Regions from separate parts of the Dyella sp. 333MFSha genome, predicted to be linked through region 3. Evidence: predicted binding sites of a transcription regulator. Region 3 holds the regulator's gene; each other region holds the start of a gene.
What was found. The regulator FliA, encoded in region 3, starts transcription of late flagellar genes. The targets are predictions, from matches to a motif close to TAAAGTTTNNCNNNCNNNGGCCGATAA.
Positions count from the first base shown of each region.

Region 1: a site for FliA is predicted at 1,531-1,557, ahead of BLT40_RS12910 (methyl-accepting chemotaxis protein). Genes of this name have one in related genera too.
Region 2: a site for FliA is predicted at 1,654-1,680, ahead of BLT40_RS17290 (HD-GYP domain-containing protein). Genes of this name have one in related genera too.

Region 1 covers NZ_FNBR01000002.1:1,279,138-1,283,036, reverse strand. The annotation lists gene BLT40_RS12910 (methyl-accepting chemotaxis protein) at 1-1,500, opposite strand, end outside; gene BLT40_RS12905 (SDR family oxidoreductase) at 1,648-2,481, opposite strand; gene BLT40_RS12900 (histidine phosphatase family protein) at 2,601-3,209, opposite strand; gene BLT40_RS12895 (DksA/TraR family C4-type zinc finger protein) at 3,260-3,526, opposite strand; gene BLT40_RS12890 (alpha-L-fucosidase) at 3,622-3,899, opposite strand, start outside.
Region 2 covers NZ_FNBR01000005.1:215,171-219,069, reverse strand. The annotation lists gene hutU (urocanate hydratase) at 1-767, shown strand, start outside; gene msrA (peptide-methionine (S)-S-oxide reductase MsrA) at 886-1,560, opposite strand; gene BLT40_RS17290 (HD-GYP domain-containing protein) at 1,753-3,000, shown strand; gene BLT40_RS17285 (putative bifunctional diguanylate cyclase/phosphodiesterase) at 2,997-3,899, shown strand, end outside.
Region 3 covers NZ_FNBR01000001.1:88,364-92,262, reverse strand. The annotation lists gene BLT40_RS00445 (chemotaxis protein CheA) at 1-659, opposite strand, end outside; gene BLT40_RS00440 (protein phosphatase CheZ) at 667-1,308, opposite strand; gene cheY (chemotaxis response regulator CheY) at 1,319-1,720, opposite strand; gene BLT40_RS00430 (RNA polymerase sigma factor FliA) at 1,774-2,505, opposite strand; gene BLT40_RS00425 (MinD/ParA family ATP-binding protein) at 2,502-3,377, opposite strand; gene flhF (flagellar biosynthesis protein FlhF) at 3,448-3,899, opposite strand, start outside.

The sequences.
Region 1 (3,899 bases), on a different contig from region 3:
GTGACTGGCCGAGGCCGCCTGCTGCACGAGCGCCGCGTTCTCGCGTGTCGTCTCATCGATGCCACGAATGGCCCCACCGATGCGTGCGATGCCTTCGCTCTGTTCACGGGTGGCGTCCATCACCGAGGCGACGAGACCGCTGAGGGTCACCACGCGGTCCGCGATGCTGTGCAGCACCTGGCCCGCGCGATCCACCGACACGACGCCGGCTTGCACCGCCTCATCGCTGGCCGCGACCAGGGCACGAATGTCCCTGGCGGTTGCGCCGCAGCGTTGCGCCAGTGCGCGGACCTCGGAAGCGACCACAGCGAAGCCACGGCCATGTTCGCCCGCCCGCGCCGCCTCGACCGCCGCATTCAGCGCGAGCAGGTTGGTCTGGAAGGCGATCTGCTCCACCAGATCCAGCATCTCGCTCATCTGCTCGCTGGTGCGCTGGATCTCGCGCATGTTGCCGACCGCATCCTGAGCCACACGGTGGCCCTCGTCCGTCATCTCACGGGTGTCGATGACGGCACGGCTGGCGGCAGTCGCATGGCCCAGGCCGTCCGAGACCGCGCCAGCCATCTCGCTCATCGAGGCCGTGGTGAGGTCGACGTGCGCGGACTGCGTGCGCGTGCGCTCGTTCAACGCCTCGTTACCCCGGGCGATGCCGGTGGCCGCGTGAGCGACGTGGTCGGCGCGGTCGCGCACCTGGGTCACCACGTTGCCGAGCTGGGCATCCATCGCCGCCAGCGACGACAGCAGCTTGCCGATCTCATCGTCGCGACCGATCTCGACGCGTGTGCCCAGGGTACCACCGGCGATGGAGGCTGCCACGTCCGCCGCCTGGCGCAGGCGCCGGCCAAGCGAGCGGATGATCGCGACATCCATGACGCTGGCGATCAGCAACGCGATACCGAGCAATACGGCGGAGAAAACGCCACCCTTCGCAATGTCGGCGCGCTGTGCCGCGGCTTCGGCCTTGCCGTTGTCGAGCGCCAGCGCGAAGAGGTTGGAGAAGTCGCTCTTCAGGGGGCCGACGGCCGACTGGACGTCGTTTGAAAGCTGCAGCTGCGCCAGATCGAACTGCTCCGTCTTGAGCAGCTCGATGACGTCGTCGACCGCCTTATCGGCCGCCTTGCGGTGTTCGGCAGCCAGGGTGACCAGCCTGGCCTGCGCCTTGCCCAGGCCGCTGGCCGTGAGCGACTTCCACTGTTTGTCGATGTCATGGCGGTTGCTGCCGATCGCGGTGACCGCGTCGTCGACGGCGGAGGGCAACCGCATCAGCGTCGCATGCACCAGCGCATCGAGCAGGTCGTTGTAATCGTTCTGGATGTGACCGACATCGGCGACGGGCGCCAGCGTGTCTGTCACCACGGACTGCAGGCGGTCGTCGGCGGTGCAAAGCTGCACCCCGCCGACGATCCAGAGCGCCAGCAGCAAAAAGATCGTGCCGGCGAGACGAAGCGAAAGACGTGCACGCAGGGTGAGCGTCGGCAGGGCGAAGCGAGGAAAGGGCATGACACACTCGGGGAGAGCGGGGGTGCCTCCCTATCGGCTCCGCGTGCCGGGACTTTAGCGAAAATCCGAATATTATGGTTTTATTTCAATGACTTGAAGATGTCATGACAGCGCCCGGGGGATGGCTCGTCGTGGCAGTCGCCACGTTCACGCCGTTACGTCGTCGTCGGCGTCGTATGCGCCACGTTTCTGCGTGCGAAGTTCCTCGAGGCGCGCGCTGAGTCCGGCCTCGACGTGGTCGTAGGCGTCGCCGCCCAGCACCAGCCGGCGTGGTGGATTGTCCAGGTCCACGGTTTCGATCATCGCGCGCGCCATCTTTTCGGGATTGCCGCGGATGACGAAGGCGCCTGACACGATGCCGCGCCGAAGCTCGCCCACCGGGGTGTCGTCGTAGACCGCCATCGGCTCAGGCGTCACCAGGCCCTTGCCGAAGTCGGTCTTCGACGGACCCGGTTCGACGATGAGGAAATCGATGCCGAACGATGCGACCTCCTGCAGCACCGATTCAACGAAGCCTTCGATGCCCCACTTCGAGGCGTGGTACAGGCTAAAGTTGGGATAGGCGATCTGGCCGCCTTCGGACGACACCTGCACGATACGGCCACCACCCCGCTCACGCAGCCGGGGGATGGCGGCACGGATGACCTGGATGGATCCGATGAGATTGGTATCGATGATGCGCTGGATCTGCTCGTCGGTGACTTCTTCCGCCGCACCGAAGAGCCCGTAGCCCGCGTTGTTGACGACGATATCGACGCGACCTCCGTCGAAGGCTTTCTGGACGCCTTCGCGGATCGACGCGGTGTCCGTCAGGTCCATGATGACGACATCGAGCGCGTCGCCATACCGCGTCTTGAGATCGTCGAGAGCGCCGGGTTGGCGCAGCGTGCCGACGACACGGTCACCGCGCGCCAGCAGCATTTCGGTCAGAAGGCGGCCGAAGCCGGAGGACGTGCCGGTAATGAACCAGGTCTTGCTCATGGTGCCCACCTCGGAGTGTGTCGTCGCGATGCGCGACGGGTCGACTACCAAGCTAGGGGCGGAAGCGAATGAAGACTATCCGACGAGATGCGGATGAGACGATGCAGGATCCGGGACAATCAGGCCGTCGCGACCTCGGCCGGACTGATGTTCCACCGGTCGACGATGAATCCGTCGGAGTTCACCCCCAGCGGCGTGTATCCGCAATTGCCATGCCGGTAACTCGCGTACTCGCCACCGTTCAGAAGCGCACCCAGCGTCGCCGTCATGCAATGCCCGTGCGTCACCACCGCCACGCGCCGGTAAGGCAACGCACGGATATCCGCCAGCGCGGCAAGCACACGTGACGCCACCTCATGCAACGACTCGCCGCCCACGGCGGCGACGGCGGGATCGTGGCCACGCAGCACCGCGACCATCGCCGGATCTTCCTCGAACACGTCCGCGACCGAACGACCCTCCAGCACGCCGAAGGCCCGCTCGACCAGACGCGCGTCCACGGTGGTGGTGCAACCGACGATACCCGCGGCGACTTCACCCGTGTGCATGGCCCGCCCCAGCGTGGATGTCACGATGTGCTCCACGCCCCGCGCGGCGAGCACGCGTCCCAGCGACCGTGCCTGTTCGATGCCCGCCGCGGTAAGCGGGCTGTCCGCGCGGCCTTGTGCGCGTCCGGCCACATTCCATTCGGTTTCGCCGTGACGGGCGAGGATCAGGTGTTCGAGCATGCGGATGTCTGCCGGTACTGCGGGGGAGCCCGCGATTGTACCGGTCCAATTCAACGCAGCTGACTGTCCTTGCTGCCGCGGCGGTTGTAGCCGCTGAAGCTGGCTTCCTCGCGATCGGCCTCTTCCTGACATGCCACGCACAGGCGTACGCCAGGCACCGCTTTCCGGCGCGCGTCCGGGATCGGTTTGTCGCACGCTTCGCAGTGCTCGAGACCCGGGCCGCTGGGCATATGGCTGCGCGCCCGTTTTACGGCGTCTTCGATGGTCGCGTCGATCTGGTCCTGTACGGCGGTATCACCCGCCCATCCGGTTGCCATGACTCACCTCCACGGCTGGCGCTCAGCCTTCTTAAATGGTGGCAAGTGACTGGTTTTAAAGGTGTGAAGAGTATCGCTCGTGCGGCCGGACTCGGTCAGCGCGGCTCGTCGTACAGACCCAGCTCCGTCACCCCGGGCTGCCTGCCGAACACCGTCAGTCGCACCCGTTTCGCCGTGACCCGCCCGATCTCGTGAAACTGGTAAGGGGCCGGGGTACCGCCGGAGGCGATCTCCACCCAGCCACCGTCACGCTCCATCTCCACCTTGTAACGGGTGATCCTGGACGTATCGCCATAGCCATCGACATGTATCGGCTCGACGATCGATATCGTATTGAACGACACCGGCTGTTCGGATCGAATCTCGATCCAGC
Region 2 (3,899 bases), on a different contig from region 3:
CCTCCATGCGCCGTCATGTCGAGGCCATGCTCGCCTTCCATCGGCAGGGTGTGCCGACCTTCGACTACGGCAACAATATCCGTCAGATGGCCAAGGACGAGGGGCTGAGCGAGGCGTTCGCGTTCCCCGGCTTCGTGCCCGCCTTCGTGCGACCGCTGTTCTGTCGCGGCGTCGGGCCGTTCCGCTGGGTCGCGCTGTCAGGCGATCCGGAAGACATCTACAAGACCGACGCCAAGGTGAAGGAGCTGATTCCCGACGATCCGCATCTGCACCGCTGGCTGGACATGGCGCGCGAGCGGATCAGCTTCCAGGGCCTGCCGGCGCGTATCTGCTGGGTGGGTCTGGGGCAGCGGCACCGGCTGGCGCTCGCCTTCAACGAGATGGTGCGCAACGGCGAACTGAAGGCGCCCATCGTGATCGGCCGCGACCATCTCGATTCCGGCTCGGTCGCCAGCCCGAACCGGGAAACCGAAGCCATGCGCGACGGCAGCGACGCGGTCAGCGACTGGCCGTTGCTCAACGCGATGCTCAACGTGGCGGGCGGGGCGACCTGGGTCAGCCTGCACCACGGCGGCGGTGTCGGCATGGGTTACAGCCAGCACAGCGGCGTGGTGATCGTGGCCGACGGCAGCGAGGCGGCGGACAAGCGGCTGGCCCGCGTGCTGTGGAACGACCCCGGCACCGGCGTGATGCGTCACGCCGATGCGGGCTACGAGGATGCCGTGGCCTGCGCGAAGGAGCAGGGTCTGAACCTGCCCATGATCTGACCCATGTAGGAGCGCGCCTGCGCGCGACCCAGGTATCGCCCTGCGCGACCCGGATATGGCCACGCGCGCGACCCGGCTATCGCGCGCAGGGCGCGCTCCTACACGAGATTGCGGGTTCTCAGCGGCCGTTGGCCCAGCCGGCCACGTACCGCTCCGGATAAATGCGTTGCAGGGCCAGTACCTTCGGCCGGTCGTTGATCGCGATGTACATCGCGTCCGGATTCAGACGCATATAGTCCTGGTGCTCGTCCTCCGCGAGGTAGAAACCCTTAAAAGGCGTTACCTCCGTCACGATTTTCGACGAAAACGCGTGCGCCGCGGTCAGCTGGGCGATATACGCCTCCGCCACCTTCTTCTGCTCCGGCGTCGCATAGAAAATCGCCGACCGGTACTGCGTGCCCGAGTCGGGCCCCTGCCGGTTCAGCAGCGTCGGATCCTGCGCCACGGAGAAGAACACCTGCAGCAGCTGCCCGTACGACACCTGTGCCGGATCGTAATCGACCTTCACCGATTCGGCGTGTCCGGTATCACCGTCGCTGACATCGTCGTAATTGGCGTGGGCGGCGTCACCGCCCGAGTAGCCGGTGCGGACGCTTTTCACGCCGCGGACGTGCTGGAACACGCCCTCGACGCCCCAGAAGCACCCGCCGGCGAAGACGGCGGTGGCGTCGCCAGCGGCCGGTGCGGCATCGACGGTGGGGGCGGGCAGGCGGACACCCTCGTCGCGCGCCGAAGCGGCCGAGCAGGCGGTAAGGGCGAGAAGCAGAGCGGGGATCAGGGAAAGGCGAGGCATGAGTTTCTCCCGGTCGACATGACCTGATACACCAGACCGGTGTACCCGGGAAAACCTCACACGGCGTGAAGGCGGCCTTCACAACTCTGTACCTACAGAATCGGGGTGCAGGGCCGATAAGCCATCGACACGCGCAACACGCTAGAGTCGTGCGCGTATTCGGCCAGCGTGGCTAAAGGAGCGAGGGGAAACGTGGCGTACGATTTAGTGGAGCGACGTGTCTTCGTGTCCGACCTGGAGGTCGGCATGTATGTCAGTCGCCTGGACTGTGACTGGTCCGACACGCCCTTTCCGTTGCAGGGGCTGCCCATCGAGTCCCGTGAGGACATCGAGTCGCTCAGTCGTTTCTGCAAATACGTCTTCGTGGACATGCACCGTCAGGTCGTCCCCGACAGCCGGTTCACTCCGCAGCGCATCGCGCCGAAAGCCGTTGCCACCCCCGCACCGCGTGCTGCGGCAAGCCTGCGTCTGGTCAGTCGACACGCGTATACCGACACGGCCTCGTTCGACGATGAGATGCCGCGCGCCAGAGAAGCCTTCGACACCGTCGCCGAGTTCGCCACGCGCATGGTCGACGACTTGCGGCATGGTCGGCCGGTCGAGCCGCAGGCTGTCGAGAACGCGGTGCGCCCCATGGTCGAGAGTGTGCTGCGCAGCGGTGACGCGTTCTTCTGGATCGAAAGCCTGCGGCGGCGCGATGGCTACACCTATCAGCACGCGATCGGCTGCAGCACGCTCGCCGCGGCGTTCGGGCGGCACATGGGCTTCGAAAGCGACGCCATCGTCAGTCTCGCCGCCGGCGGCCTGCTGATGGATGTCGGCAAGTCGCAGCTGCCTGAGGAACTGCTTAGTCGCGACGGGCCGCTGAACGACGACGAATGGGGCCTCGCACGTCAGCACGTCAATGAAGGCGTCGCCATCCTCGATCACTCCGGTGTCATCGACAACGAAGTGCGCGACATGGTGCTCACACACCACGAACGTTACGACGGTACCGGCTATCCCTCAGGACTGGCCGGCACCGCCATTCCGCTCGCCGGACGTATGGCCGCGATCATCGACACCTACCACGCGATGTCGACGCCGCGTCCGTACCGTTCGGCCGTGTCGCAGCACGTCGCCTTACGCGAGCTGTACGCCGGACGCGACCGCGAATTTCAGGGCGAGCTGGTCGAACAGTTTCAGGCCTGCCTGGGGGTCTATCCCACGGGCACGCTGGTCGAACTCAACACCGGTGAGGTGGCCATCGTGATGGTGCAGAACCAGTCGCGCCGCCTGCAGCCGCGCGTCGCGATTCTCTCCCGGCCCGACAAGAGCGCGCTCGACGATTTCCTGATCGTCGATCTCATGCGCCAGGTGGATCTGGTGCGCCGTGAGATTCTCCGCACCTTGCCAGCCGGTTCGCACGGTATCGATCCGCGCGAGTACTTCGTCGCATGAGCGACCGGGCTTACATCCTGCCGGCGGTCCAGTCGATCCTCGACCGGTCGTCACCGGATGCCGGCCCGTGCGCCGTTCTGATCGTGCGTCTGCAAGGTATGCGCGAGGCGCAACTGCGTTTCGGTTATGACTTCGGCAGCGACATCATGCTCGCCTCGCGCGAACGCATCGTCGATGCCTTGCGCCATGTCGATACCGTTTTCGTGGCGGGAGATGACACGTTCGTGGTGGTGCTTCCGATGGTGCGCAACCGCACCCATGCGCTGCTTGCGGCGACCCGCATCGTCGGCGCGTTCGATGGTCCGCTGATGCAGGGTGAGCGTCCCTGGCACGGTCGCGCCGTCGTCGGTGTGGCCATCCATCCCGAACATGGTGTGACCGCCGATTGGTTGTACCGCCGCGCGGAACTGGCGCACGACGAAGCCCTGCGTATCGGCGAGGCCTTCGCCATCTACAAGCCCGACGTGACACCGGTAGAAATCCTCTACGGCGAGTTACGCGAGGACATCGAAGCCAACCGCCTGCAGGTCGCCTTCCAGCCGCTGCACGATCTGCGCTCGGGTGAAATGAACCGCGTGGAGTCGCTGGCGCGCTGGACCACCGCGGCCAACATCATCGTCCCGCCCAGCGATTTCATCCCCTTTGCCGAGCGAAGCGACCTCATCGTGCCGCTGACCCGCTGGAGCATCAACGCCTCGCTGCGGCATGCGGCGGCCCTGCATCGGGGTGGCTGCGCGCTCGACGTGGCGATCAACCTGTCGCCGCGTGTGTTCGTCGAGCAGGGCTTCGCCGAACAGGTGCTGGGCGCCATCGAGATCTGGGGCGTGCCGCCCCAGTCCGTGATCGTGGAAATTACCGAGACGGCGCTGCTCACCGATCTGGACATGAGCGTGCGCGTC
Region 3 (3,899 bases):
GCAGCGACCACGGGTGCGGGCGTCGGTGCCGATGCGGAAACAGCTGCGCTGTCCGCGCCTGGCGCACCCGTGCCGTACAACGAATCGAGCAGCGCTTCGAACTCGTCATCGTTGATCGTCGCGGACGAGGCCGGTGCCGGCGCGCGGTCGGTGCGCGCGGCGTCGAGCATCGCCTCGAATTCATCTTCGATCGGGTCGTACGCTTTCGGCGCGGAAGGTGCCGCGACCGGCGAAGAGACCGGTACCGCCAAGGCAACGGGAGCCGCGGATACGGCACGACCGGGAATCAGCAGCCGGTCGAGCAGCGAACGCGGCGCGGGCTCGATCGGCACGCCGCCATCGGCGGCGCGCATCATGTCGTTGAGCAGGTCGAGCGACTCGAGCAGCGCATCCATGAAGGCGGCGTTGAGCACGATCGTGCCGTTACGCGCTTCGTTCAGAAGATCTTCGCCACGGTGGCACAGCTCCACCATGGGATTGAGCCCAAGAAAGCCCGCACCGCCCTTCACGGTGTGGAACGCACGGAAGACCGCGTTCAGCAGCTCCGTGTCGTTCGGCGACGCTTCGAGATCCACGAGCTGCTCGCCCAGGCTCTCGAGCAGTTCGCGCGCTTCGATCAGGAAGACGTTGAGCAGCTCGTTGTCCAGCTCCACGCTCATAGCGGGCTCAGAATCCGAATTCGCTGAGGAGGCGATCCACTTCGTCCTGGCTGACCTTGTCCGCGGCCGGCGCATTGCCGCCCGCGAGCGAGCCGGTCAGACGGACCAGCTCGACCAGCGACGACTCGACCTTGGCCATGAACGCTTCGACCTGCGCCACGCGCTGACCGGAAAGATCCTGCCACGACTGGGCTTCGACCATTTCGCCCAGGCCGATGTCGCAGCTCTGCGCGAAATCGCCCACGCGCACGGCAAGCGCCGTGGCATTGGCGCCGAACGCCGGATCGGCGTGATCGAGCACGAGCACTTCGTCGGCCTGCTTCGCCAGCGCCTGGGCCTGCGGACGCAGCTTTTCGCTGAAGTCCAGCGTGCGGTGCGCGGCGGTCGAGCTCATCTCGAGCACGTCACGCAGATGCTTGCGCGCATCGCTCATGTTGCCGGGCACGCCGTCGGTCGAAATGTCCGAAGCGAGGCGGCGCACGGATTCGTGCAGGTCGCGCGCAAGGTGGCCCAGCGCCAGGAACAGGTGCTGCTCGCGGCTGCGGATCAGGTTGTCGAGTGCCTTTTCGAAGGCGGCGCCGTCGTCGGCCTCGAGCAGCTCGCGCAGTTCGGGGACGACCTCTTGGCCGGGGGAGAGCATCGTATTCATCGTTATTCCCTTAGCCCGCAGCCGCGGCGAGTCGTTCGAAGATCTTGTCGAGCTTTTCCTTCAGCGTGACCGCCGTGAAAGGCTTGACGACGTAGCCGTTAACACCGCTCTGCGCGGCGGCGATGATCTGGTCGCGGTTGTTTTCCGCGGTCACCATCAGCACCGGCAACGACTTCAGACCGGCATCGGCGCGGATCGCGCGAAGCAGGTCGATGCCCGTCATGTTGGGCATGTTCCAGTCGGTGACGACGAGGTCGATCGGCTGCGAGCGCAGCAACGCGAGGGCCGCGTTACCGTCTTCGGCTTCCTGGATGAGCGTGTTGGTGAAACCCAACTCGACCAGGAGATTCCTGACGATGCGCCGCATGGTGGAAAAGTCGTCCACCACGAGGATCTTCATGTTCTTGTCCAAAACTGCTCTCCGCCACGTGCTTTTTCTTTACCGGCGACGGCACCGCGATGCCGTCACTGCTTGTCTTTCCAACCCGTCATGCGTGCACGCAGGCGAATCAGGGCCTGGCCATGGATCTGGCACACGCGCGACTCGCTCACACCCAGTACCACACCGATTTCTTTCAGGTTGAGCTCTTCATCGTAGTACAGCGACATCACCAGCTTCTCGCGTTCCGGCAGGCCGTCGATCGATTGCGCCAGCGCGTCGCGCAGGCCGTTCTTCTCGAAGTTGCCTTCCGGGCCCGAGGCGTCGGGGTCCGCGACGTCGATCGCCGCGCCTTCGTCGCCTTCCGGCGCCGTGAGGCTCAGCAACCGCGCGCTCGCCGCGTCGGCCAGAATCTGGTTGTACTCCATGGCGTCGATACCCAGCCGCTTCATCACTTCCGCGTCTTCGGCGTCGCCACCCGTTTCGTTCTCGATCTGCCTCGTTACTTCAGCCACCTCGCGCAACTTCCGGTGGACGGAGCGCGGGGTCCAGTCCGTCTTGCGCAGTTCGTCCAGCATGGCGCCACGAATGCGGATGCCCGCATAGGTCTCGAAGCTGGCCGCGCGAGTCGGCGAGTAATTTCTTGCGGCCTCGAGCAGTCCGATCATTCCGGCCTGCATGAGGTCATTCGCGTCCACGCTTGGCGGCAGGCGGCCCATCAGGTGATAGGCGATCCGGCGCACCAGGGGTGCATGCGTTTTAACCAGTTGATCCGCTGGAACTCTAGTGATTTCAAGGTATTCGCTAGCGACACTCACAGCGGCAGCCCTCCCCCCATCTGGTTCCGTTCGGCGAAAAAGCCGATGCGACCCTGCACCCGGGGTTCGGGTTCACCCCATGTATCGACCGACCGGGCCAGATTCTTGAATCCCACCGCCGAGCGGCTGCTCGGCCAGGCGTCGACCACGGCCGCCTGGCGGCGGATGGCCTGACGCAGGTACTCGTCGTGCGGAACCATGCCCATGAAATCCAGGGACACGTCCAGGAAGCGGTTGGTCACGCGGGCGAGCTTCTCGAACAGCTGACGGCCTTCCTGCGCATGGCGGACCATATTGGCGACGATGCGGAAGCGGTTCACGTCGAACTCGCGGCTCATCACCTTGATCAGCGCGTAGGCGTCGGTCAGCGAGGCCGGCTCGTCGCAGACCACGACCACCACCTCGTCGGAGGCTGCCGCGAACATCGACACGCTGTCGGAGATGCCGGCGGCGGTGTCGACGATCAGATATTCGGGGGCGACCGGGTATTCGTCGAAGGCGCGGATCACGGCGGCGTGCTCGATATTCGGCAGCTGCGCCATGCGGCGCGCGCCCGAGGTCGCCGGGATCACTTTCAGGCCGTGGTTGGCGTGGAGGATCAGGTCCTCGATGCGGCACTCGCCTTCGAGCATGTGGCCCAGATGGCGCGTGGGCTGCAGGCCCAGCAGCACATCGATGTTCGCCATGGCCAGATCCGCGTCCAGCAGGACCACGTCACGGCCGCCCATCGCAAGCGCCATGCCGAGGTTGACCGCCACCGTGGTCTTGCCCACGCCGCCCTTGCCGCCCGCCACCGCGATGCTGCGCGTGGGACGACGGTCGGCGAGCCAGTTGAGCCCAGCAGCCTGGGTGGAATCGACGTGTGTGTTCATGAAGGAATTCACTGCCGTGAAGGGGTGTGCGGATGCGGATGCCGTGGTCACGTTACTTCAGTTCCCGGTGTCAGGCGATGGCTGGCGCGGTGGAGAAGCCGAAACGGTCGGCGAGAATCGCGTCGTCCGGTTCGTCGGTGCGCTGCTTGACGAGTTGAGCGGCCAGGCAGACGAGTTTGCGCGCATCCGCGGAGGCGATGTCTTCCGGCACGCGCTGACCATCCGTGGTGTAGTCGAGCGGCAGACCGTGACGGATGACGGCCGACAGGGCACCGCCGATTAGCGGGGCCTCGTCGAGCTTGGTCAGAATCGCGGTCTGCGGCGCCAGCGGCGCGTAGGCACGGATCGCGTTGTCGATGGCCTGTGCCTGCGCGTTCGCGGCAAGCACGAGGCAGACACGCACCTCGGTCATCGCGCGCAGGGTGTCGAACTGCTGCTGCAGCTTGGGGTCGTTACCGGCCAGGCCGGCGGTGTCGATCAGTACGGTGTGCTTGCCACGCAGCTGGAGCAGCACGTTGCGGA